Regions from separate parts of the Paenarthrobacter sp. NEAU-H11 genome, predicted to be linked through region 1. Evidence: riboswitches for the same ligand, from Rfam matches in the RefSeq annotation. Region 1 holds a riboswitch; each other region holds the start of a gene.

Region 1 (5,897 bases):
CTGCTGCTGCGCCCGCCGGCGGCTGGACAGCTTGAAGTTGCCGAACAGCAGGAACAGCAGGATGCCCACGAACGGCACAAAGAAAATGCCCAGCAGCCACGCCATCGCCGTGGTGGGACGCCTGTTGCCCGGAATGATGCCCACAGCCAGCACCCTGATCAGGAGGTCGGCGACGCCCAGCAGCACCACCACCCACATTGGCGCGGTGCCGGCAAGCGAGAATGGCCACAACACGAAATAAACCCCCGGAGGATGGGCTCCCGGCGGACCGTTTCCAGCCAGGGCACTCTGCCCAGCTTATCCGTGCGGCGCCGCACTAAGCTGGAGCCATGACCTCTCCAGCTTCCGTGGTTCTCGTTTTCCTCGACCCCGCGTTCCCGGACGGCCGGCTCGCCGATGCCTCCAAGCCCCAGCTCCTGGTCACGGACCAGGGCGCCACCCGCGGGGACGGGATCTTCGAAACCATGCTGGCTGTAGGCGGCAACGTGCGGAAGGTCCAGGCCCACCTTGACCGCCTGGCCCGCTCCGCGGACGCCCTTGACCTGGTTATCCCGCCGGAGGACGAGTGGCGCAGGGCCATCGGGACTGCACTGAGCGAGTACCGGTCCGAGTATCCGCCTGCCTCCGCCGCCGAGGACGAACTCGTGGTCAAACTGGTGGTGACCCGCGGTGTGGAGGGCGCCACCGCGCCCACCGCCTGGGTCCAGGTGTCCCCCACGGGGGCGTTGGCGCGCCGCCAGCGGGAGACGGGAATCGACGTCATCCTCCTTGACCGGGGCTACGACAGCGACGCCGCCGAGCGCGCCCCCTGGCTGCTGCTCGGCGCGAAGACGCTGTCCTACGCCGTCAACATGGCCGCTTTGCGCCATGCCCATAAACAGGGCGCGGACGACGTCATCTTCATCTCCTCCGACGGCCGGGTACTGGAAGGGCCCACCTCCACCGTGCTGCTGGCCCACGCAGGAACGTCCGACGACGGCACGTCCGTCAAGCGCCTCATCACGCCCCAGCTGGACAGCGGCATCCTGCCGGGCACGTCGCAGGGCGCGCTGTTCACCGCGGCGAAGGCTGCGGGCTGGGAACTGGGCTACGGCCCGCTTGAGCCGCAGGACCTGCTGGATGCCGACGCGGTGTGGCTGATCTCCAGCGTCCGTTTGCTGGCGCCGGTCAACCGGATCGACGGCAAGGAAATCGGCACGCCCTCCGTCCAGAAGGAGCTGACCGCCGAACTGAACGAGTTGTTCGCGGGCATCCAGTAAACGGTCCTGTGATTCCGGCCTTTGCACTCTAGGTTCGGCGGGGGCAGTGGCCGTAAGGTGTGGTTCATGGACTCGCAGACGCAGCCGAATGACAACCTGACCTTTGACGAATGCTGGGAACTCCTGGCCAATGACACTGTCGGCCGCCTTGCACTGGTGGTTGACGGCCACCCCGAGATCTTTCCAATCAACTACGTGGTGCACCGCCGCAGCATCGCGTTCCGTACGGCCGGCGTCACCAAGCTGTGGAGTGCCCTGACAGAGAGGCCTGCCGCCTTGGAGATCGACGGCTACGATCCCCATACCGAAGAGGCCTGGAGCGTGGTGCTGCGCGGCGATACGGCGATCATCGAGGACCAGGCGGACAAGGACGCCGTGGACAGCCTGGGGCTGGAGCCATGGCAGCCGGGAGAAAAGGCAAACTACATCCGGCTGACAGCCCGTGCTTTGACCGGCCGCCGTTTCAAGGTGAACCGGCCGGACGTCTGGGCCACGCGGCAGCAGGACAAGCGGCGGGCCTCTTTCGAATAACCCGGCCGGAATGCCTGTCCGGCCAGGCTAGCCGGTTGGCCCTGCGTCCTGAAGGGACAGTTGGGCTTCAAGGCCGGAGAGCAGGATGCTGAGCCCCTGGTCAAGTTCCGTGGATCCTTCGTAGTCCGCCAGGGCGGGGGCCAGCGCACGCAGCCGCGGGAACTCCTTGGCAGGCAACCGGTGCAGTCCCAGCCGCAGCAGCACTTCGTTTTCCTCCGGGTCCACAACGAATTCCTGCAGCTCGTTCAGGATGTGGCCGTAGAGGAAGCCGTAGTAGGCGCGGTAGACGTGGAGGGCGTCCGACGGGCTGAACCCTGCCCCAATCAGCAGGGACAGGATCTGCTCGAGGGGACGCAGCGTGCCCAGCGGCCGCAGCCCCAGCGGGGTGGAGAGCGGCCTGGTCACGAGCAGCGGCACCACATTGGGGTGCTGGAGCGCAAGGCTCCGAAGGTCGTGTGCGATGCGGCGCAGCTGGGCTTTCCAATCGGGATCGTCGGGGTGGATGGTGAGTTCGTTAAGCACCAGTTCGGTGACGCCGTCCAGCAGCGCGGCGCGGTTCTCCGCATAGCGGTAGAGGCTCATCGGATCCCGGCCCAGTTCCTGGCCAAGGCGGCGCATGGTCAGCGCCTCCAAGCCTTCCGCGTCAACAACTTCGAGCGCCTTGGTCAGCACCAGCTCCCTGCTCAGCTTTTGCTTTTGGGCCGGCCCGGTGGGGGACTGGACTTTCGGGGAAGCCATGATTTCCGTCCTGGAAGGCGGCAAGCCCTTTACCCGGGTAGGTAATCCATTCGCTTGCCGAATCCGTTGTCTACGAGTAAAGTCTACATTGTAGATGCGGCAGTGACACCGCCCTGTAGCCCTTGATTTCAACTAGTAGCCCCCGGTTTCAACTAGTTCTTGATTTCCGCGGGCTTCATCAACACTCCATGCCCCGTGCACGGCATTGAGGTTCGCTGCTGTAGCCGAACGGCGGCACCACCGCACTTAGCGAAGGGAAGCCGTCATGGCGCATTCGCAGTTCGATCTCTTTCTAAAAGAAGCCACCTACATTGACCAGGCCTCGGACGCCACCCTCGACCGTGACCGCCTTTACGGCCTGTACACCAGCTGGTGCTTCATCAACCAGCAGAAGCCCGGCCTGGAGTCCAATTTCTGGATAGCCATGAATTGCCGCATCAGGCACGGCCGCAAGGGGCTGCGCATGAAAGGCCCCGCCGCTGCCGACTACATCCTGGCAAGCTACCCGGGCCTCGTCTAAGCAACGGCATCAAAACGAATACGGCGTGGACCACGTGCCTGGGGCACAGGGTCCACGCCGTTCCTTCTTAAGCGCGCTTAGGCGCGCTCCCTGCTGCTGCATCAGCCTGATCCTGCCGCTCCCCCGGGCCCCACCCCCGGACACCCAAGGAGGAGCCGCCGTCGTACTTTAGGTGAAGGTGCCGGACGGCACTTGGCTCCACTGCGGCGCCCTGCGTACTTCAGTTACGCAACATGACGACGACGGCGGTGCGGCCGCGGGCGGCAAGTGTTACGTTTTTGGGGAGTAATGAGTACCGGCGCCAAGCCCTGACTGGCCGGTCGGCAACCCTCCTTTCGCGGCGGGGTGCCTCAGGTGAACACTCGGCATATCGACCCATTCGAGCTGCAAGCGTGAGAGAAGGAGATCGTCGTGTCTGACGCACCTGCCCCTGAAGAGAAACTGTCGTACCGCCTCATCAGCGGGCCGGATGACCGCGCCTTTTGCGAGCGGATCTCCGCCGCGCTGGCGGAAGGCTATGTCCTCCATGGCAGCCCGGCGGCAACCTTCAACGGCAGCAGTGTGATCGTGGCGCAGGCGGTAGTCCTGCCGGCAGCCATCGCTTCCGCGGACGCTGCCGTGGCAGATGCCGTTGACGACCTCGAGTCCGCCGGTGATGACCTTGACTTCGGCGGCGAGGGCCACGCATGAGCTACGCCGGAGACCTGACCCCGCAGGAGGCCTGGGAAAAGCTCGAGCAGGGCGCCATCCTGGTGGATGTGCGCACGGAGGGCGAATGGGCCCACATCGGCATTCCCGACACCAAGGCCACCGAGAACGATCCGCTGTTCATCCAGTGGACCTTCCCGGGCGGAATCCCCAACCCCGACTTCATCACCGACCTTAGCCAACAGGCGCCCGAGGACAAGTCAACCGAACTGGTGTTCCTGTGCCGTTCCGGCCAGCGTTCCATCGCGGCCGCTATCGCCGCCACGCAGGCCGGCTTCACCTCCTACAACGTCCTGGAAGGCTTTGAGGGTGAACCGGACCGTTATGGAGAACGTACCGTCAACGGCTGGAAGAACCGCGGCCTGCCGACCAACCTGGGAAAGAACTAAGTGACCTTCAACGAAGACGCCGCCGGCTGGAGCCCCGACACCCAGGCCGTCCGCGGCGGGCTGGACCGCACCAACTTCCAGGAGACCAGCGAAGCTGTCTTCCTGAACTCCGGTTTCGTGTACGAATCCGCCGCCGCTGCGGAGCGGGCCTTTACGGGCGAGGACGAACGCTTTGTCTACTCGCGCTACGGCAACCCGTCCGTGGCCACGTTCCAGGAACGGCTCCGCCTGCTTGAGGGGACCGAGGCGTGCTTCGCGACGGCGTCCGGCATGTCCGCGGTTTTCACCGCCCTGGGTGCGCTGCTGGCGGCCGGGGACCGGGTGGTTGCCGCCCGCTCACTCTTCGGCTCGTGCTTTGTGATCCTGAACGAAATCCTGCCGCGCTGGGGCGTGGAGACCGTCTTCGTGGACGGCCCTGACCTGGAGCAGTGGCGTGAAGCGCTCTCCGAGCCCACCACCGCCGTCTTCTTCGAATCGCCGTCCAATCCCATGCAGGAGATCGTGGACATTGCTGCGGTGAGCGACCTGGCGCACGCTGCCGGGGCGACCGTTGTCGTCGACAACGTTTTTGCCACCCCCCTGCTGCAGCGGTGCGGGCAGTTCGGCGCCGACGTGATTGTCTACTCGGGCACCAAGCACATCGACGGCCAGGGCCGGGTGCTTGGTGGCGCCATCCTGGGTACCAAGGAGTTCATTGACGGGCCGGTGAAGCAGCTGATGCGCCACACCGGACCAGCACTGTCCGCGTTCAACGCCTGGGTCCTGACCAAGGGCCTCGAGACCATGGCGCTGCGCGTCAACCACTCCTCGGCGTCAGCCCTGCGCCTCGCGGAATGGCTGGAGGAACAGCCTGCCGTCAGCTGGGTGAAGTACCCGCTCCTGAAATCGCACCCGCAGTACGAGCTGGCCGTAAAGCAGATGAGCGCCGGCGGCACTGTCCTCACCTTGGAACTCGCCCCCTCCGGCGGCCGCTCGGGCAAGGACGCGGCGTTTGCGCTGCTGGACGGCCTGCGGATCATCGACATCTCCAACAACCTTGGCGATGCCAAGTCGCTCATCACCCACCCGGCCACCACCACGCACCGCGCGATGGGACCCGAGGGCCGGGCCGCCATTGGGCTGAGCGACGGCGTGGTGCGGCTTTCGGTGGGGCTGGAGGACGTGGACGACCTGATTGGCGACCTGGAGCAGGCACTTAAGCAGATCTAGCGCGCCGGCCGCGGCACCCCGGGGCCATGGCCTCAAGGATTCTGCAGGGAAAGGCGAACGGCCACTTCGTCGCCGTCGCTAATCTCGGCCTTGGCCCTGATGTCCTTCTTGACGGGCAAGAGGTATGTGCCGGTCCCGGTATCCGCGAAGAGCGAGGTTTGCCACGCGTGGCCGGCAATATCCGCCGCCACTTTTACCGAACCGAAAGCTTTGCTGTGGCCGGAACTGCGCGCGCGGATATCGTCCGCGACGTCCGCCGGCAGGGTCAGGAAATGCCAGCCGGCTTCCCCGGGATAGCGCCACAGGCCTGCTTTGAAGGAATACGACGCCGCCACGCGCTGAGTATGGCACGGGACGTTGGCGAGACGCCACAGCTTGCCGCACTTGCGGCCGACGTCTTTTGTCCCGGAAGGCGAGGGCACCGCTTCCTCGAATAGGTGGCACAAAAAACTTCAAAAGTATTTTCCGGAAGGCCGTCGTAGGGCCTAATAATGTCGGACCCCCTCGCGATGATGGGGGTATGGAATCGAACGCGGCGGTGGT
Region 2 (5,897 bases), on a different contig from region 1:
TCGGCCGCCATCGGCAGGTGACGCCGTTGTCACCTGCTGATGGCGGCCGAAGACGAGGAGGGCACGGGGCCCACACCGTGCCGGGCTTGCCGGCACGGTAACCAAGGTAAGGGTCAGATGGTGACGGCCCCGTTGCCGGTCTCGAAAGTTACCGAGAGGATTCCGGGGGTTCCGTGCGGAGCCACCCACTCCACAGCGACGTCCTCCAGCGGCTTCTCGACGGGTTCGCCCAGCCACTCCGTAACCCGGGCTGCGGAACCGGCAATGGTGAGGCAGCTCATCTTGACGTTGCTCTCGTAGGCGTTGGACGGGTGCAGGGACGGATCCCCCTCCCACTTGAGCATGTAGGGAACCTGGGGGTCGGCAATCAGGCCCAGGATGCCAATCTGCTTCCAGACCAATTCGCGGCCATCAGGGAACTTGCGGTTTCCGTTGACGGCGGAGCGGCCCAGCCGCTCCTCAAAGGGAGCCAGGTCGTCCACCTCGACGCACCAGCCCATCCAGCCGCCGCCCGCGGCAGACCGTGCACGCACAGCCTGCCCGAAAGGGGCCTTGTCGGAAGCGGGGTGGTCCAGGACCTCCACCACCTCGACGTATTTGTGCCCCGCGAGCGGGATGATCATATTCCGGGTTCCGAACCGCGGGTGCACCCCGCCCTTCACTGCCTCAACGCCGAGGGCAGAGGAAATACGTTCGGTGGTGGCAGCCAGGCCATCGTGTTCACAGGCGTAAGAGACGTGATCCATGCGCATGCCAACATCTTGGCACTTTGTGATCGGCCTCTCAGCTAAGGGTACCCTTACCAGGATTTTCCATCCGGGACCCCTGATTTCAACCTATTCCCGGGCGGAGATCAGGGGGACTATGTTCGTCACAATCCTGTCCCGCGCCGGTTTCATGTTCCTACACTGGGCTCAGGTCATGAGTGCCAGCGCCAAGCCCCGGCTCGCTGGCCGGCAACCCTCCATCCGCGGTGGGGTGCCCCGGATGAGGACCTGGCTGTCCGGCAACGGCCGGATGGCAAGCGCGGCCCGCGGTGCCTACAGCATGCCGGGCCCATGTCAGAGGAGCCTTAGTTGTCCAACGGATGGTCTTTTGAAACCCGCCAGATCCACGCAGGACAGGAGCCGGACAGTGCCACCGGCGCCCGTGCACTCCCTATCTACCAGACCACGTCCTTCGTATTCCCCAGCGCGGAAAGCGCCGCCAACCGTTTTGCCCTCGCTGAACTGGCGCCGATCTACACCCGCATCGGCAATCCCACCCAGGATGCCGTGGAACAGCGGATCGCCAGCCTTGAGGGCGGATTGGGAGCACTCCTGCTGAGTTCAGGACAGGCAGCAGAGACTTTCGCTGTCCTCAATATCGCCGAGGCGGGGGACCATATCGTTGCCAGCCCCAGCCTGTACGGCGGGACTTACAACCTGTTCGCACACACCTTGAAGAAGTTCGGCATTTCCGTGACCTTCGTGGCGGACCCGGACAACCTGGACCAGTGGCGTGACGCGGTCCAGCCAAACACCAAGCTCTTCTTCGCCGAAGTGGTGTCCAACCCCCGCCAGGACGTCCTGGACATCGAGGGCGTGTCAGGCATCGCCCATGATGCCGGCGTGCCCCTGATCGTGGACAACACCCTGTCCACCCCGTACCTGATCCGGCCGCTGGAATGGGGAGCGGACATCGTTGTCCATTCCGCAACCAAGTACCTGGGCGGCCACGGATCCGCGATTGCCGGGGTGATCGTGGACTCCGGAAAGTTCGACTTCGGCAAGGACCCAGCGAGGTTCCCGGGCTTCAACACCCCGGATCCCACCTACAACGGGCTGGTGTACGCCCGGGACCTCGGCAAGGACGGTGCCCTGGGCGCCAACCTGTCCTACATCCTCAAGGCCCGCGTCCAGCTGCTCCGGGACCTGGGCTCCGCCGTCTCCCCGTTCAACGCGTTCCTGATCGCCCAGGGCCTGGAAACGTTGAGCCTGCGGGTGGAACGCCATGTTGCCAACGCCACGGAAGTGGCGCGCTGGCTGCAAGGAAGGGACGACGTCGAATCCGTCGCCTACGCGGGGCTGCCCTCAAGTCCGTGGTACGAGCGGGGCCGCAAGTACGGGCCCAAGGGCACGGGCGCGATTGTCTCCTTCAACCTGGCTGGCGGGGCCGAGGCCGGCAAGCGCTTCGTTGACGCGCTGGAGCTGCACTCCCACGTGGCAAACATCGGCGACGTCCGATCCCTTGTCATCCACCCGGCGTCGACCACCCACAGCCAGCTTTCCCCGGAGCAGCAGGCCGTCGCCGGCGTGACCCCCGGCCTGGTCCGGTTGTCGGTGGGAATCGAACACATCGATGACATCCTGGCGGACCTCGAAGCGGGCTTTCGGGCAGCAAAGGACGCGACCGGGGCCTAGCCGGACACACATAGAACCCGAGACGGCGGCACGCCGGGGAAGTCACAACCAGTCACACTCTTGGCAGCAGGGCGGGGCTGTTTCGTACACTCGTACCAGGTCATGAGTGCCAGTGACAGCCCCGGCTTGCTGGCCGGCAACCCTCCTTCCGCGGTGGGGTGCCCCGGGTGAAGACCTGGCCTGCCGGTCATTCGACGGCGGGCAAGCGCGTAGAAGAGGTCTTGCCATGACGGTTACCGTCACCCGAACCACCGTCCCCGAGCACGGAATTGTCCGCTATGCCTCCATTGGGGGGCTGGAACTTGAAGCCGGGGGATACCTCCCGGACGTCACTCTGGCCTACGAAACCTGGGGCACGCTCAACGCCGATGCCAGCAATGCCATCCTGATCGAGCACGCCCTGACCGGCAGCACCCACGTGACCCGCGGCGACACGGACGAAGAAGGCTGGTGGGAACAGCTGGCCGGTCCCGGCGCTCCCGTGGACACGGACAAGTTCTTCGTGGTGTCCGTCAACATCGTGGGCGGCTGCTACGGCTCCACGGGGCCGTCGTCGGCCGCCCCGGATGGAACCCCTTGGGGCTCCCGCTTCCCCCTGGTTACCCTGCGTGACAGTACGGTGGCGGAGGCCCGGCTGGCTGACCAGCTGGGCATCAACAGCTGGTTCGCGGTCCTGGGCGGATCCATGGGCGGCGCCCGCGCCCTTGAGTGGGCCGTGACCTACCCCGAGAGGGTGCAGCGCTGCGCCGTCATCTCGGTGGGCGCCGCGAGCACGGCAGAACAGATCGCCTTCGCGCAGGCCCAGACCCTGGCCATCCGGCAGGACCCCCACTTCAACGGCGGCGACTACTACGGCGGGCCCTGCCCCGAAGCCGGGCTGGCACTTGCCCGGCGCATCGCCCACATCACCTACCGGTCCGCCGCTGAACTGGAGGGCCGCTTCGGCCGGGAACCCCAGGCGCCGGAGTCGCCCCTGAAGGGCGAGGCGCTGGCCGCCCGCGGCCGTTACCAGGTGGAAAGCTACCTGGATCACCAGGGCAGCAAGCTCGTGAAGCGCTTCGACGCAAACAGCTATATCGCCCTCACCGAGGCGCTGATGAGCCATGACATCTGCCGGGACCGGGGGACCCTGACCGAGACCCTGGCGAGATCCACCGCCAGGTTCTTCGTGGCCGCCGTGGATTCGGACCGGCTGTATTTCCCGTCCCAGTCCCGCGAACTTGCCGCGGCCCTGCCGGGAGAAGTGGACGTGCATGTCATTGAGGCGCCGATCGGCCATGACGGCTTCCTGACGGAAATAGGCCAGCTGGGCCATCAGCTTCGGGTGCACCTCTCGGCCTAAGGCCGCCCTCGCAGGCACACTTTTGTGCATTTATGCAGATAGCCTCTGCATGATTCGCCGTTGAGCTTGGCGTTCAGGCGGACCATACTCGTTGGGACCCGGCGGTTCGTGGCCAAAATCACACGTCTCCGCCACAGACTGTCCCAGTGGTGTCGAAGAAGACGCCGAAGGAGTTCATCAATGAGTACGGAAAAGTCCGCCGCGCGGCGGCCAGAGGAAACCGACGTCAAGGCCACAGGCCTGAAGAAAGTCGTCACGGCCTCCATGGCCGGCACCGTGGTTGAGTGGTACGAGTTCTTTCTCTACGCCTCCGCCGCCACGCTGGTGTTCGGCAAGATGTTCTTCCCCAACTCCGGAACCGAGCTTGACGGCATCATCGCAGCCTTCGTCACCTACGCCGTCGGCTTCGTTGCCCGACCCATCGGCGGCATCGTCTTCGGCCACTTCGGCGACAAATTCGGCCGCAAGCAGTTGCTGCAGCTGAGCATCATCCTGGTGGGTGTTGCCACCTTCCTCATGGGCTGCCTGCCGACGTTTGCGCAGATCGGCTACTGGGCACCGGCGCTGCTGGTGTTCCTGCGCTTCGTCCAGGGCTTCGCGGTGGGCGGCGAATGGGGCGGCGCCGTGCTCCTCGTCGCCGAGCACAGCCCGAACAAGTCCCGCGGTTTCTGGTCAAGCTGGCCGCAGTCCGCTGTCCCCATGGGCAACCTGCTCGCCACCGCCGTGCTGTTCACCCTGTCCTCCACCCTCTCCCAGGAAGCCTTCCTCGGCTGGGGCTGGCGCGTAGCCTTCTGGCTCTCCGCAGTGATCGTGATCATCGGCTACTACATCCGCACCAAGGTCCAGGACGCTCCGATCTTCCTCGAGGCCCGCAAGGAAGTCACGGTCGAGAACAAGGGCTACGGTGTTGCCGAAGTCTTCCGTCGGTACCCGCGCGGCGTCTTCACCGCCATGGGCCTGCGCTTCGCGGAGAACATCCTCTACTACCTTGTGGTCACGTTCTCCATCACCTACCTGAAGGTGGTTGTGCAGACGGACACCTCCCGTATCCTGCTCCTCCTCCTGGTGGCGCACTTCATCCACTTCTGCTCAGTCCCGCTGGTGGGCAAGATGTCCGATGCCCTGGGACGCCGCCCGGTGTACATGGCCGGTGCAATCCTCGCCGGAACCTGGGGCTTCTTCGCGTTCCCCATGATGGACACCGGCAATGACATGGTTATCCTGGCGGCCATCACCATCGGCCTGCTGTTCCACGCCCTCATGTACGCCGGGCAGCCGTCCATCATGGCGGAAATGTTCCCCACCCGGATGCGGTATTCGGGCGTTTCCCTCGGCTACCAGGTGACCTCCATCGTGGCCGGCTCGCTGGCGCCCATCATCGCCAGCTCGCTGCTGGGCAGCTTCGGCTCGTCCGTTCCGGTGGCTTTCTACCTCCTGGGCGCCTGTGTGGTGACCGCTATTTCGGTGTACTTCCTCAAGGAAACCCGCGGCATCTCGCTTCATGATGTCGACGCCGCCGACGCCCAGGGCACCGCCGACCTTCTGGCCGCCGCCAAGAAGTAGGCACGGCCAAACGACAAACAGAGCAACCCGACTGCCCGGACCTGCGGCCACGCAGGCCCGGGCAGCTGCCTGTCCACCAACATAAAGTCAGGAACACCATGCGAGCAGCAGTCCTCTATTCCACAGTTCCTCCTGGCACCAGCTATGCCGAAGCGCAGCCCCTGGTGGTGCAGGACCTCGACCGGCCCGAGCCCCGGGCCGGTGAATTGGGCGTCACCATCACCTACTCAAGCCTGTGCCACTCGGACCTGTCCGTGGTGGACGGATCCCGCGTCAGGCCGCTTCCCATGGCGTTGGGGCATGAGGCGGTGGGACGGGTTGCCACGGTTGGTGAGGGCGTCACGGACGTTTCCCCCGGCGACCATGTGGTCCTCGTCTTCGTCCCCAGCTGCGGTGCCTGCCGTGCCTGCCGGGCGGGGCGGCCCGCGCTCTGCCACCGGGCCGCCGAGGTCAACGGCTCCGGTGACCTTTTGCACGGCGAGGCGCTGCTGCGCACGCCCGCGGGGGAGCGGATCAACCACCACCTGGGGGTTTCGGCTTTCGCCGATTACGCCGTGGTGGCGCGGGAGTCAGTGGTGGTCATCGCCGAC
Region 3 (5,897 bases), on a different contig from region 1:
GGGAGGGTACGACTTTATTGGGGGCCGGGTTTGGAGAGTCTGCTTCGGAAATGGATTCGGCCGCCATCGGCAGGTGACGCCGTTGTCACCTGCTGATGGCGGCCGAAGACGAGGAGGGCACGGGGCCCACACCGTGCCGGGCTTGCCGGCACGGTAACCAAGGTAAGGGTCAGATGGTGACGGCCCCGTTGCCGGTCTCGAAAGTTACCGAGAGGATTCCGGGGGTTCCGTGCGGAGCCACCCACTCCACAGCGACGTCCTCCAGCGGCTTCTCGACGGGTTCGCCCAGCCACTCCGTAACCCGGGCTGCGGAACCGGCAATGGTGAGGCAGCTCATCTTGACGTTGCTCTCGTAGGCGTTGGACGGGTGCAGGGACGGATCCCCCTCCCACTTGAGCATGTAGGGAACCTGGGGGTCGGCAATCAGGCCCAGGATGCCAATCTGCTTCCAGACCAATTCGCGGCCATCAGGGAACTTGCGGTTTCCGTTGACGGCGGAGCGGCCCAGCCGCTCCTCAAAGGGAGCCAGGTCGTCCACCTCGACGCACCAGCCCATCCAGCCGCCGCCCGCGGCAGACCGTGCACGCACAGCCTGCCCGAAAGGGGCCTTGTCGGAAGCGGGGTGGTCCAGGACCTCCACCACCTCGACGTATTTGTGCCCCGCGAGCGGGATGATCATATTCCGGGTTCCGAACCGCGGGTGCACCCCGCCCTTCACTGCCTCAACGCCGAGGGCAGAGGAAATACGTTCGGTGGTGGCAGCCAGGCCATCGTGTTCACAGGCGTAAGAGACGTGATCCATGCGCATGCCAACATCTTGGCACTTTGTGATCGGCCTCTCAGCTAAGGGTACCCTTACCAGGATTTTCCATCCGGGACCCCTGATTTCAACCTATTCCCGGGCGGAGATCAGGGGGACTATGTTCGTCACAATCCTGTCCCGCGCCGGTTTCATGTTCCTACACTGGGCTCAGGTCATGAGTGCCAGCGCCAAGCCCCGGCTCGCTGGCCGGCAACCCTCCATCCGCGGTGGGGTGCCCCGGATGAGGACCTGGCTGTCCGGCAACGGCCGGATGGCAAGCGCGGCCCGCGGTGCCTACAGCATGCCGGGCCCATGTCAGAGGAGCCTTAGTTGTCCAACGGATGGTCTTTTGAAACCCGCCAGATCCACGCAGGACAGGAGCCGGACAGTGCCACCGGCGCCCGTGCACTCCCTATCTACCAGACCACGTCCTTCGTATTCCCCAGCGCGGAAAGCGCCGCCAACCGTTTTGCCCTCGCTGAACTGGCGCCGATCTACACCCGCATCGGCAATCCCACCCAGGATGCCGTGGAACAGCGGATCGCCAGCCTTGAGGGCGGATTGGGAGCACTCCTGCTGAGTTCAGGACAGGCAGCAGAGACTTTCGCTGTCCTCAATATCGCCGAGGCGGGGGACCATATCGTTGCCAGCCCCAGCCTGTACGGCGGGACTTACAACCTGTTCGCACACACCTTGAAGAAGTTCGGCATTTCCGTGACCTTCGTGGCGGACCCGGACAACCTGGACCAGTGGCGTGACGCGGTCCAGCCAAACACCAAGCTCTTCTTCGCCGAAGTGGTGTCCAACCCCCGCCAGGACGTCCTGGACATCGAGGGCGTGTCAGGCATCGCCCATGATGCCGGCGTGCCCCTGATCGTGGACAACACCCTGTCCACCCCGTACCTGATCCGGCCGCTGGAATGGGGAGCGGACATCGTTGTCCATTCCGCAACCAAGTACCTGGGCGGCCACGGATCCGCGATTGCCGGGGTGATCGTGGACTCCGGAAAGTTCGACTTCGGCAAGGACCCAGCGAGGTTCCCGGGCTTCAACACCCCGGATCCCACCTACAACGGGCTGGTGTACGCCCGGGACCTCGGCAAGGACGGTGCCCTGGGCGCCAACCTGTCCTACATCCTCAAGGCCCGCGTCCAGCTGCTCCGGGACCTGGGCTCCGCCGTCTCCCCGTTCAACGCGTTCCTGATCGCCCAGGGCCTGGAAACGTTGAGCCTGCGGGTGGAACGCCATGTTGCCAACGCCACGGAAGTGGCGCGCTGGCTGCAAGGAAGGGACGACGTCGAATCCGTCGCCTACGCGGGGCTGCCCTCAAGTCCGTGGTACGAGCGGGGCCGCAAGTACGGGCCCAAGGGCACGGGCGCGATTGTCTCCTTCAACCTGGCTGGCGGGGCCGAGGCCGGCAAGCGCTTCGTTGACGCGCTGGAGCTGCACTCCCACGTGGCAAACATCGGCGACGTCCGATCCCTTGTCATCCACCCGGCGTCGACCACCCACAGCCAGCTTTCCCCGGAGCAGCAGGCCGTCGCCGGCGTGACCCCCGGCCTGGTCCGGTTGTCGGTGGGAATCGAACACATCGATGACATCCTGGCGGACCTCGAAGCGGGCTTTCGGGCAGCAAAGGACGCGACCGGGGCCTAGCCGGACACACATAGAACCCGAGACGGCGGCACGCCGGGGAAGTCACAACCAGTCACACTCTTGGCAGCAGGGCGGGGCTGTTTCGTACACTCGTACCAGGTCATGAGTGCCAGTGACAGCCCCGGCTTGCTGGCCGGCAACCCTCCTTCCGCGGTGGGGTGCCCCGGGTGAAGACCTGGCCTGCCGGTCATTCGACGGCGGGCAAGCGCGTAGAAGAGGTCTTGCCATGACGGTTACCGTCACCCGAACCACCGTCCCCGAGCACGGAATTGTCCGCTATGCCTCCATTGGGGGGCTGGAACTTGAAGCCGGGGGATACCTCCCGGACGTCACTCTGGCCTACGAAACCTGGGGCACGCTCAACGCCGATGCCAGCAATGCCATCCTGATCGAGCACGCCCTGACCGGCAGCACCCACGTGACCCGCGGCGACACGGACGAAGAAGGCTGGTGGGAACAGCTGGCCGGTCCCGGCGCTCCCGTGGACACGGACAAGTTCTTCGTGGTGTCCGTCAACATCGTGGGCGGCTGCTACGGCTCCACGGGGCCGTCGTCGGCCGCCCCGGATGGAACCCCTTGGGGCTCCCGCTTCCCCCTGGTTACCCTGCGTGACAGTACGGTGGCGGAGGCCCGGCTGGCTGACCAGCTGGGCATCAACAGCTGGTTCGCGGTCCTGGGCGGATCCATGGGCGGCGCCCGCGCCCTTGAGTGGGCCGTGACCTACCCCGAGAGGGTGCAGCGCTGCGCCGTCATCTCGGTGGGCGCCGCGAGCACGGCAGAACAGATCGCCTTCGCGCAGGCCCAGACCCTGGCCATCCGGCAGGACCCCCACTTCAACGGCGGCGACTACTACGGCGGGCCCTGCCCCGAAGCCGGGCTGGCACTTGCCCGGCGCATCGCCCACATCACCTACCGGTCCGCCGCTGAACTGGAGGGCCGCTTCGGCCGGGAACCCCAGGCGCCGGAGTCGCCCCTGAAGGGCGAGGCGCTGGCCGCCCGCGGCCGTTACCAGGTGGAAAGCTACCTGGATCACCAGGGCAGCAAGCTCGTGAAGCGCTTCGACGCAAACAGCTATATCGCCCTCACCGAGGCGCTGATGAGCCATGACATCTGCCGGGACCGGGGGACCCTGACCGAGACCCTGGCGAGATCCACCGCCAGGTTCTTCGTGGCCGCCGTGGATTCGGACCGGCTGTATTTCCCGTCCCAGTCCCGCGAACTTGCCGCGGCCCTGCCGGGAGAAGTGGACGTGCATGTCATTGAGGCGCCGATCGGCCATGACGGCTTCCTGACGGAAATAGGCCAGCTGGGCCATCAGCTTCGGGTGCACCTCTCGGCCTAAGGCCGCCCTCGCAGGCACACTTTTGTGCATTTATGCAGATAGCCTCTGCATGATTCGCCGTTGAGCTTGGCGTTCAGGCGGACCATACTCGTTGGGACCCGGCGGTTCGTGGCCAAAATCACACGTCTCCGCCACAGACTGTCCCAGTGGTGTCGAAGAAGACGCCGAAGGAGTTCATCAATGAGTACGGAAAAGTCCGCCGCGCGGCGGCCAGAGGAAACCGACGTCAAGGCCACAGGCCTGAAGAAAGTCGTCACGGCCTCCATGGCCGGCACCGTGGTTGAGTGGTACGAGTTCTTTCTCTACGCCTCCGCCGCCACGCTGGTGTTCGGCAAGATGTTCTTCCCCAACTCCGGAACCGAGCTTGACGGCATCATCGCAGCCTTCGTCACCTACGCCGTCGGCTTCGTTGCCCGACCCATCGGCGGCATCGTCTTCGGCCACTTCGGCGACAAATTCGGCCGCAAGCAGTTGCTGCAGCTGAGCATCATCCTGGTGGGTGTTGCCACCTTCCTCATGGGCTGCCTGCCGACGTTTGCGCAGATCGGCTACTGGGCACCGGCGCTGCTGGTGTTCCTGCGCTTCGTCCAGGGCTTCGCGGTGGGCGGCGAATGGGGCGGCGCCGTGCTCCTCGTCGCCGAGCACAGCCCGAACAAGTCCCGCGGTTTCTGGTCAAGCTGGCCGCAGTCCGCTGTCCCCATGGGCAACCTGCTCGCCACCGCCGTGCTGTTCACCCTGTCCTCCACCCTCTCCCAGGAAGCCTTCCTCGGCTGGGGCTGGCGCGTAGCCTTCTGGCTCTCCGCAGTGATCGTGATCATCGGCTACTACATCCGCACCAAGGTCCAGGACGCTCCGATCTTCCTCGAGGCCCGCAAGGAAGTCACGGTCGAGAACAAGGGCTACGGTGTTGCCGAAGTCTTCCGTCGGTACCCGCGCGGCGTCTTCACCGCCATGGGCCTGCGCTTCGCGGAGAACATCCTCTACTACCTTGTGGTCACGTTCTCCATCACCTACCTGAAGGTGGTTGTGCAGACGGACACCTCCCGTATCCTGCTCCTCCTCCTGGTGGCGCACTTCATCCACTTCTGCTCAGTCCCGCTGGTGGGCAAGATGTCCGATGCCCTGGGACGCCGCCCGGTGTACATGGCCGGTGCAATCCTCGCCGGAACCTGGGGCTTCTTCGCGTTCCCCATGATGGACACCGGCAATGACATGGTTATCCTGGCGGCCATCACCATCGGCCTGCTGTTCCACGCCCTCATGTACGCCGGGCAGCCGTCCATCATGGCGGAAATGTTCCCCACCCGGATGCGGTATTCGGGCGTTTCCCTCGGCTACCAGGTGACCTCCATCGTGGCCGGCTCGCTGGCGCCCATCATCGCCAGCTCGCTGCTGGGCAGCTTCGGCTCGTCCGTTCCGGTGGCTTTCTACCTCCTGGGCGCCTGTGTGGTGACCGCTATTTCGGTGTACTTCCTCAAGGAAACCCGCGGCATCTCGCTTCATGATGTCGACGCCGCCGACGCCCAGGGCACCGCCGACCTTCTGGCCGCCGCCAAGAAGTAGGCACGGCCAAACGACAAACAGAGCAACCCGACTGCCCGGACCTGCGGCCACGCAGGCCCGGGCAGCTGCCTGTCCACCAACATAAAGTCAGGAACACCATGCGAGCAGCAGTCCTCTATTCCACAGTTCCTCCTGGCACCAGCTATGCCGAAGCGCAGCCCCTGGTGGTGCAGGACCTCGACCGGCCCGAGCCCCGGGCCGGTGAATTGGGCGTCACCATCACCTACTCAAGCCTGTGCCACTCGGACCTGTCCGTGGTGGACGGATCCCGCGTCAGGCCGCTTCCCATGGCGTTGGGGCATGAGGCGGTGGGACGGGTTGCCACGGTTGGTGAGGGCGTCACGGACGTTTCCCCCGGCGACCATGTGGTCCTCGTCTTCGTCCCCAGCTGCGGTGCCTGCCGTGCCTGCCGGGCGGGGCGGCCCGCGCTCTGCCACCGGGCCGCCGAGGTCAACGGCTCCGGTGACCTTTTGCACGGCGAGGCGCTGCTGCGCACGCCCGCGGGGGAGCGGATCAACCACCACCTGGGGGTTT
Region 4 (5,897 bases), on a different contig from region 1:
AGCGATGGCCTGGTGATCCGTCCTGCCAGGCTGCACGCCGGTGTCGTCCACAGTTACGCGGACCACCGCATGGCTACCGCCGGAGCCATCCTCGGCCTGGCCGTGGAGGGCGTCGAGGTGGAGGACATCGCCACCACCGCCAAGACCATGCCGGACTTCCCCCGGTTGTGGGCGGACATGCTTGCGCAGGACGGCACCCCCGAGGCGGGGGCGGAAGGTTCCAGCGGTGGCGCGGAGCACTGACTCCTGGGACGAATCCGACGTCCGGATTCGGCCCAGCAAAAAGGGCTCCAGGCCCCGCACAAAGGACAGGCCCAGCCACGACGACGCCGTCACCGGCCGGATCATCACGGTTGACCGGGGCCGTTACAGGGCTGTGGTGGGTGAGGACTCGGGCAACGAGCGTGTGGTTATTGCCGCCAGGGCAAGGGAACTGCGAAGGAACCCGGTGGTGGCGGGGGATTTCGTTTCACTCGTGGGTGACGTCTCCGGCGAGCCGGACACTTTGGCGCGGCTGGTGAAAATCCAGGACCGCAAAACGCTCCTGCGGCGCAGCGCCGATGACACTGATCCCGTGGAACGCGCCGTGGTGGCCAATGCGGACCAACTGGTCATTGTGGTGGCCGCTGCCAACCCCGAGCCACGGACTGGCTTCATCGACCGCGCCCTGGTGGCCGCCTACGACGCCGGTATCGAGCCGATCCTGCTGGTCACCAAGGCGGACATCAAGGATCCTGCGGAGCTGCTGGCCAACTACACCCACCTGGACTTCCCCGTGATCATCAGCCGGACGGCGGATGCGCAGGCCTCGGGCGTGGATGCCCGCTCCGACGACGGGCTCTCCGCCCGCCTGGACAGGGCCGCCGTCGCGGAGCTCCGGACCCACCTCGGCGGGAAAGTGACCGTGATGCTGGGGCATTCCGGCGTGGGCAAGTCAACCATGGTGAATGCGCTGACCGGGGCCGAACGGGCCACCGGAGGGGTGAACGCGGTGACCGGCCGGGGCAGGCACACGTCGTCGTCCGCCCTCGCCCTGCGCCTCGCTGACGCGCCGTCCGGCAGCTGGATCATCGACACCCCCGGCATCCGCTCCTTCGGCCTGGCCCACGTGGACCCGGACCGGATCCTGCGCTCCTTCCCGGACCTCTCCCCCGGCACGGATGACTGCGAGCGCGGCTGCAAGCACACAGCCACCGCCGTGGACTGTGGGCTGGACGCGTGGGTAGCGGGAGGCCATGCCGGACCCACCGGTTCAGCAAGGCTGGCCTCCCTGCGGCGGCTCCTGGGGACGGACCCCCGAATGGAAGCCCAGGAGGCCAAGGAGCTGGGCAGCGTTAACTGACGGGGCCCGGTTCCCGGCAGAACGGCGCGCAGACGGTAGTTTGGAACCATGATCCAACCCGCTTCGAGCTACAACGATGACCTGCGCCTGGCCCACGTCCTGGCCGACTCAGTGGACGACCAGACAATGAGCCGCTTCAAGGCGCTGGACCTCCACATCGAGACCAAGCCGGACCTGACGCCCGTCACCGATGCCGACAAGGCGGCCGAGGAGGCCATCCGCGGCCAGCTCTCCCGTTCCCGTCCGCGCGATGCCGTACTCGGCGAGGAGTTTGGCAGCACCGGCCATGGTGCGCGGCGGTGGATCATCGATCCCATCGACGGCACCAAGAATTTCGTCCGCGGCGTTCCGGTGTGGGCCACCCTGATCGCCCTCGTGGACGAAGGCGAGCCGGTGGTGGGCGTGGTGAGCGCCCCTGCACTGGGCAAGCGCTGGTGGGCGGCCAAGGGCATGGGCGCCTATATGGGACGTTCCCTGGCAGCCGCAACCCGCCTCCGCGTGTCCAACGTGTCCAAACTGTCCGACGCTTCCCTGTCTTATTCGAGCCTTGGCGGCTGGAAGGAGCGCGGTAACCTCAACGAATTCCTGGGCCTCACGGAGGACGTGTGGCGTACCAGGGCATTCGGGGACTTCTGGTCGTACTGCATGGTGGCGGAAGGCTCGGTGGATATCGCCTGCGAGCCCGAGCTCAACCTCTACGACATGGCCGCCCTGGTGCCCATCGTGGTTGAAGCGGGCGGCCGGTTCACATCGCTGGAAGGTGAGGACGGCCCGTTCGGCGGCAACGCACTGGCCACGAATTCCATCCTTCACTCGGAGGTGCTGCGCCGGTTGAACCCGGACCTGGACGACCTCCTCTGACCCTCCTCTTCCGAATAATCAACGGCGGGCACCTCCGAAAGGAGGCGCCCGCCGTCGTTATCTTCGGCAAAAGCGGACCTTTTCAACTGCGCGTAACAATGGCCTTAACATTCCAGCCGGCTTTTAGCCTGCGCGGGCTATGTCCTACGCTCTTAACCAGGTCACGAGTGCCAGCGCTAAACCCCGGTTTGCTGGCCGGCAACCCTCCATTCGCGGTGGGGTGCCCCGGGTGACGACCAGGCCGGTCCGGAACGGATGCGGCAAGCGCGGATTCCCCCAGCGGAGTCCTGTTCCAAAGTGAGGTCTCTGTGACAACAGCCACCGTCTCCCCCAACGCCGCAATCCAGCCTGACGCCGCAGCACAGCCCGGACAGGACGCCCTCTTCGACCAGCGCCACGCCGCAGCCGGCCGTCCCCTGGCGGCAGTCACGGGCGCCGAAATCCAGGCTCCCCTGATCCATGGCGGGCACGTCCGGTACGCGAACCTGGACTATGGCGCGTCCGCGCCGGCGCTTTCCGTGGTGTCCGCCTACCTCAATGAAATCCTGCCGTTCTACGCGAGCGTGCACCGCGGAGCCGGCTACGCCTCCCAGATCAGCACCTCGGTCTACGAGAATGCCCGTGCCATCGTCCGGGAGTTCGTGGGCGGCCGCCCGGACGATTCCGTGATCTTCACCCGGAACACCACCGACTCCCTCAACCTGCTGGCCGGCTGCCTGCCCGTCACGAACGGCCGGGCTGACGGCGACGTCCTGTACCTCGACATTGAGCACCACGCCAACCTGCTGCCATGGCAGGGTGTCCCCCACCGCAGCATCGTGGCGGACGACACCATCGCAGGAACCATTGAGGCCGTGCGTGCCGAACTGCAGCACGGCGGGGTAAGCCTGCTCGCCGTCACCGGCGCGTCGAACGTCACGGGCGAGATCCTTCCCGTCCGTGCCCTCGCCGCACTCGCCCACGAGCACGGCGCACGGATCGTGGTGGACGCGGCCCAGCTGGCGCCGCACCGCCGCATCGACATCACCGCTGACGACGTCGACTACATCGCCTTCTCGGGGCACAAGCTTTACGCGCCTTTTGGCGCCGGTGTGCTGGTGGGCCGGCCGGACTGGCTCGACGCCGGAACACCGCACCTTGCCGGCGGCGGCGCCGTCAAGGAGGCAAGGCTCGACGGCGTCAGCTGGGCAACGGGCCCGGCCCGCCACGAGGGCGGATCACCGAACGTGCTGGGAGCGGCCACCCTGGCCCGCGCAACGCAGGTCATCGCGGGGCTGGACCAGGACCGCTGGCACGCGCACGAATCGGCCATCCGCTCCTACCTGGTGGAGGGCCTGCAGGGAATCGACGGCGTGACCGTCCACCAGATCTTTCAGGACACCAACCCGGATACGGACACCATCGGCGTGGTCAACTTCTCGGTCGAAGGCTACGACGCCGGACTGGTGGCGGCGTACCTGTCGGCAGAGCATGGCGTGGGCCTGCGTGACGGCCGCTTCTGCGCCCACCCGCTGCTGAAGCGGCTGGGGCTGCCGTCCGGATCCCTCCGTGCCAGCTTCGGCGTGGGATCCCGGCTTGACGATGCCGAGCGTCTGCTGGCAGGCATCCGGGACCTGCGGACCAAGGGGCTCGGCTGGGACTACGTGGTGGACGCGGGCCGCTGGGTTCCCGCCAACGACAAGCGCACCTACCCCCACTGGGCGCCCAACACCCCGGGAACGGCCGGCGCCGCCCCCTGCATCGACGACTGACCTGCGGCGTGCGCTCAGCCACGCCCGGGCGGGTACGGTAAATTCGGAAGGTAGCAACGAGACCCAACGAAGGAGGCCACGCGTGGCACGGGGTGGCCCCAGGCTGGATCACGGCCGGCGGCGGGAGCTGGGCCAGAGCTTCCAGGATGGCGGTAGGCACTATCAGCAGGTGCGGCCCGGGTATCCCGCTGAGACAGCACAGTGGCTGGTACCTCCGGGCGCCCGGTACGCGCTCGACGTTGGTGCCGGCACGGGCAAGTTCACTGAACTGCTGCTGCGGCTGGGGCTGTCCGTCACGGCGGTGGACCCCTCAGCCGACATGCTCGGACAGCTGGCGGAACATTATCCCGGCGCCGCGGCTGTCCTGGGCACCGCGGAGGCCACCGGCCTGCCTGACTCAGCGTTCGACGTCGTCACCGTGGCGCAGGCCTGGCACTGGTGCGATGCGCTGCGGGCAAGCACGGAACTGGCCCGCGTCCTCCGCCCCGGGGGAACGCTTGGCCTGGTGTGGAACCAGCTGGACACGTCCGTCCCCTGGGTCCACCGGCTCTCGAGGATCATGCATGCCGGGGACGTCTACAAACCCGGTTTCCGGCCGCTGGTGGGGCCTGAGTTCGAGGGCTTGCAGGACCACCTGACGCACTGGCAGGACTCCGTCACCACCACCGACCTGATGGAGCTGACAAAGTCGCGCAGCTACTACCTCCGTGCGGGTGAGGCCACCCGGGCGAAGGTACTGGCGAACCTCGACTGGTACCTGCATGAGCACCTCGGACATGCGCCGGACGAAGACCTGGAGTTGCCATACCTCACCCTGGCCTGGCGGGCGGTGAGGGCATGAGTGCCCTCCACCGCCGGCCCCGCCAGTCCCCGCATGGCGGCGGCGAGCCGGTAGGCTTGATCCCGTGAAGACCAGCGCGCCCTCCTCCTCCATCGAGGACTACGTCAAGGTCATCTACTCATTCACCGAATGGCAGGACAAGCCCATCACGTCCTCCCAGCTGGCGCAGCGCCTTGGCGTGGCCAATTCCTCCGTATCGGAAATGGTCCGCAAGCTGAAGGACCAGGGCCTGGTGGACCACAAACCGTACAGTGCCATCAGGCTCACGGACGCCGGTCTCCGGCTTGCCCTTTCCATGGTGCGGCGCCACCGGCTGATCGAGACGTACCTCGTCCAGCAGCTGGGGTACAGCTGGGACGAGGTGCACGACGAAGCCGAACTGCTGGAGCATGCCGTCTCGGACACCTTCATAGAACGGATGGCAGCCAAGCTGGGCAACCCGCAGCGGGATCCGCACGGCGATCCGATCCCCACCGCCGATGGCAAAGTGTTCATGCCCCGCGCGCACCTCATGGGTGAACTTGATGAGGGCCATACCGGCCGGATTACCCGGATCAGCGACGACAACCCGGAACTGCTCCGCTACCTGGCCGCCGAGGAGATAGACCTCGACGCCGAAGTTGAGGTGGTGGGCCGCCGGCCCTTCGGCGGCGCCCTGGTGGTGCGGATCAGCAATTCGGGCCGCGAACGGAACTACGACCTCGCTGACGAGGTTACGTCGGCGCTGTGGGTGCACAGCGACCACCCCCACCCCGGCTGCCTCCTCGGGGACGCTGACTTGCCCAGGGTGTGAGCCGGCTGAAGACTTCCGGCGTAGGGCTGCGCGCCTGGCTTGCGGTGGCGGCCGGCGCCCTGATCGGCACCGAGCTGCGCTACGGCCTGGCTGTTGCGTTTCCTGAACTGCCCGGCGCCTTTCCCTGGACCACCCTGGGCATCAACGTGGCCGGCAGCTTTGTCCTGGCCGCCCTCACCACCATGTGGATGGCCCGGCCGCAGACTGCCTTCTGGCTGCGGGCCGGGCTGGGGCCTGGCCTGCTGGGCTCCTTCACAACATTCTCGGCCGTGGTCTTTTCCGTGGACCAACTGGCCCGGGCCGGGCAGC

What was found. Region 1 has a riboswitch for S-adenosylmethionine ahead of ACQ3DC_RS06155 (DUF1737 domain-containing protein). Riboswitches for the same ligand answer to the same signal wherever they lie in the genome.
Region 2: another riboswitch for S-adenosylmethionine. It lies ahead of metX (homoserine O-acetyltransferase MetX); the one in region 1 lies ahead of ACQ3DC_RS06155 (DUF1737 domain-containing protein).
Region 3: another riboswitch for S-adenosylmethionine. It lies ahead of metX (homoserine O-acetyltransferase MetX); the one in region 1 lies ahead of ACQ3DC_RS06155 (DUF1737 domain-containing protein).
Region 4: another riboswitch for S-adenosylmethionine. It lies ahead of ACQ3DC_RS00910 (aminotransferase class V-fold PLP-dependent enzyme); the one in region 1 lies ahead of ACQ3DC_RS06155 (DUF1737 domain-containing protein).

Annotation. Positions count from the first base shown of each region.
Region 1 is NZ_JBNZGA010000003.1:297,148-303,044, forward strand. Features, by position in the region: gene cls (cardiolipin synthase) at 1-198, opposite strand, end outside; gene ACQ3DC_RS06135 (aminodeoxychorismate lyase) at 330-1,259, shown strand; gene ACQ3DC_RS06140 (pyridoxamine 5'-phosphate oxidase family protein) at 1,326-1,790, shown strand; gene ACQ3DC_RS06145 (TetR/AcrR family transcriptional regulator C-terminal domain-containing protein) at 1,818-2,528, opposite strand; gene ACQ3DC_RS06150 (hypothetical protein) at 2,794-3,048, shown strand; SAM riboswitch class IV at 3,333-3,447, shown strand; gene ACQ3DC_RS06155 (DUF1737 domain-containing protein) at 3,460-3,738, shown strand; gene ACQ3DC_RS06160 (rhodanese-like domain-containing protein) at 3,735-4,145, shown strand; gene ACQ3DC_RS06165 (O-succinylhomoserine sulfhydrylase) at 4,146-5,354, shown strand; gene ACQ3DC_RS06170 (DUF1905 domain-containing protein) at 5,387-5,776, opposite strand; gene ACQ3DC_RS06175 (DUF222 domain-containing protein) at 5,875-5,897, shown strand, end outside.
Region 2 is NZ_JBNZGA010000023.1:22,825-28,721, reverse strand. Features, by position in the region: gene ACQ3DC_RS20095 (VOC family protein) at 114-752, opposite strand; SAM riboswitch class IV at 918-1,033, shown strand; gene ACQ3DC_RS20090 (bifunctional o-acetylhomoserine/o-acetylserine sulfhydrylase) at 1,077-2,402, shown strand; SAM riboswitch class IV at 2,501-2,616, shown strand; gene metX (homoserine O-acetyltransferase MetX) at 2,629-3,744, shown strand; gene ACQ3DC_RS20080 (MFS transporter) at 3,925-5,307, shown strand; gene ACQ3DC_RS20075 (zinc-dependent alcohol dehydrogenase family protein) at 5,406-5,897, shown strand, end outside.
Region 3 is NZ_JBNZGA010000015.1:84-5,980, forward strand. Features, by position in the region: gene ACQ3DC_RS16705 (VOC family protein) at 170-808, opposite strand; SAM riboswitch class IV at 974-1,089, shown strand; gene ACQ3DC_RS16710 (bifunctional o-acetylhomoserine/o-acetylserine sulfhydrylase) at 1,133-2,458, shown strand; SAM riboswitch class IV at 2,557-2,672, shown strand; gene metX (homoserine O-acetyltransferase MetX) at 2,685-3,800, shown strand; gene ACQ3DC_RS16720 (MFS transporter) at 3,981-5,363, shown strand; gene ACQ3DC_RS16725 (zinc-dependent alcohol dehydrogenase family protein) at 5,462-5,897, shown strand, end outside.
Region 4 is NZ_JBNZGA010000001.1:193,198-199,094, forward strand. Features, by position in the region: gene aroA (3-phosphoshikimate 1-carboxyvinyltransferase) at 1-243, shown strand, start outside; gene rsgA (ribosome small subunit-dependent GTPase A) at 227-1,342, shown strand; gene hisN (histidinol-phosphatase) at 1,391-2,203, shown strand; SAM riboswitch class IV at 2,363-2,476, shown strand; gene ACQ3DC_RS00910 (aminotransferase class V-fold PLP-dependent enzyme) at 2,512-3,954, shown strand; gene ACQ3DC_RS00915 (class I SAM-dependent methyltransferase) at 4,037-4,795, shown strand; gene ACQ3DC_RS00920 (metal-dependent transcriptional regulator) at 4,860-5,588, shown strand; gene ACQ3DC_RS00925 (fluoride efflux transporter FluC) at 5,585-5,897, shown strand, end outside.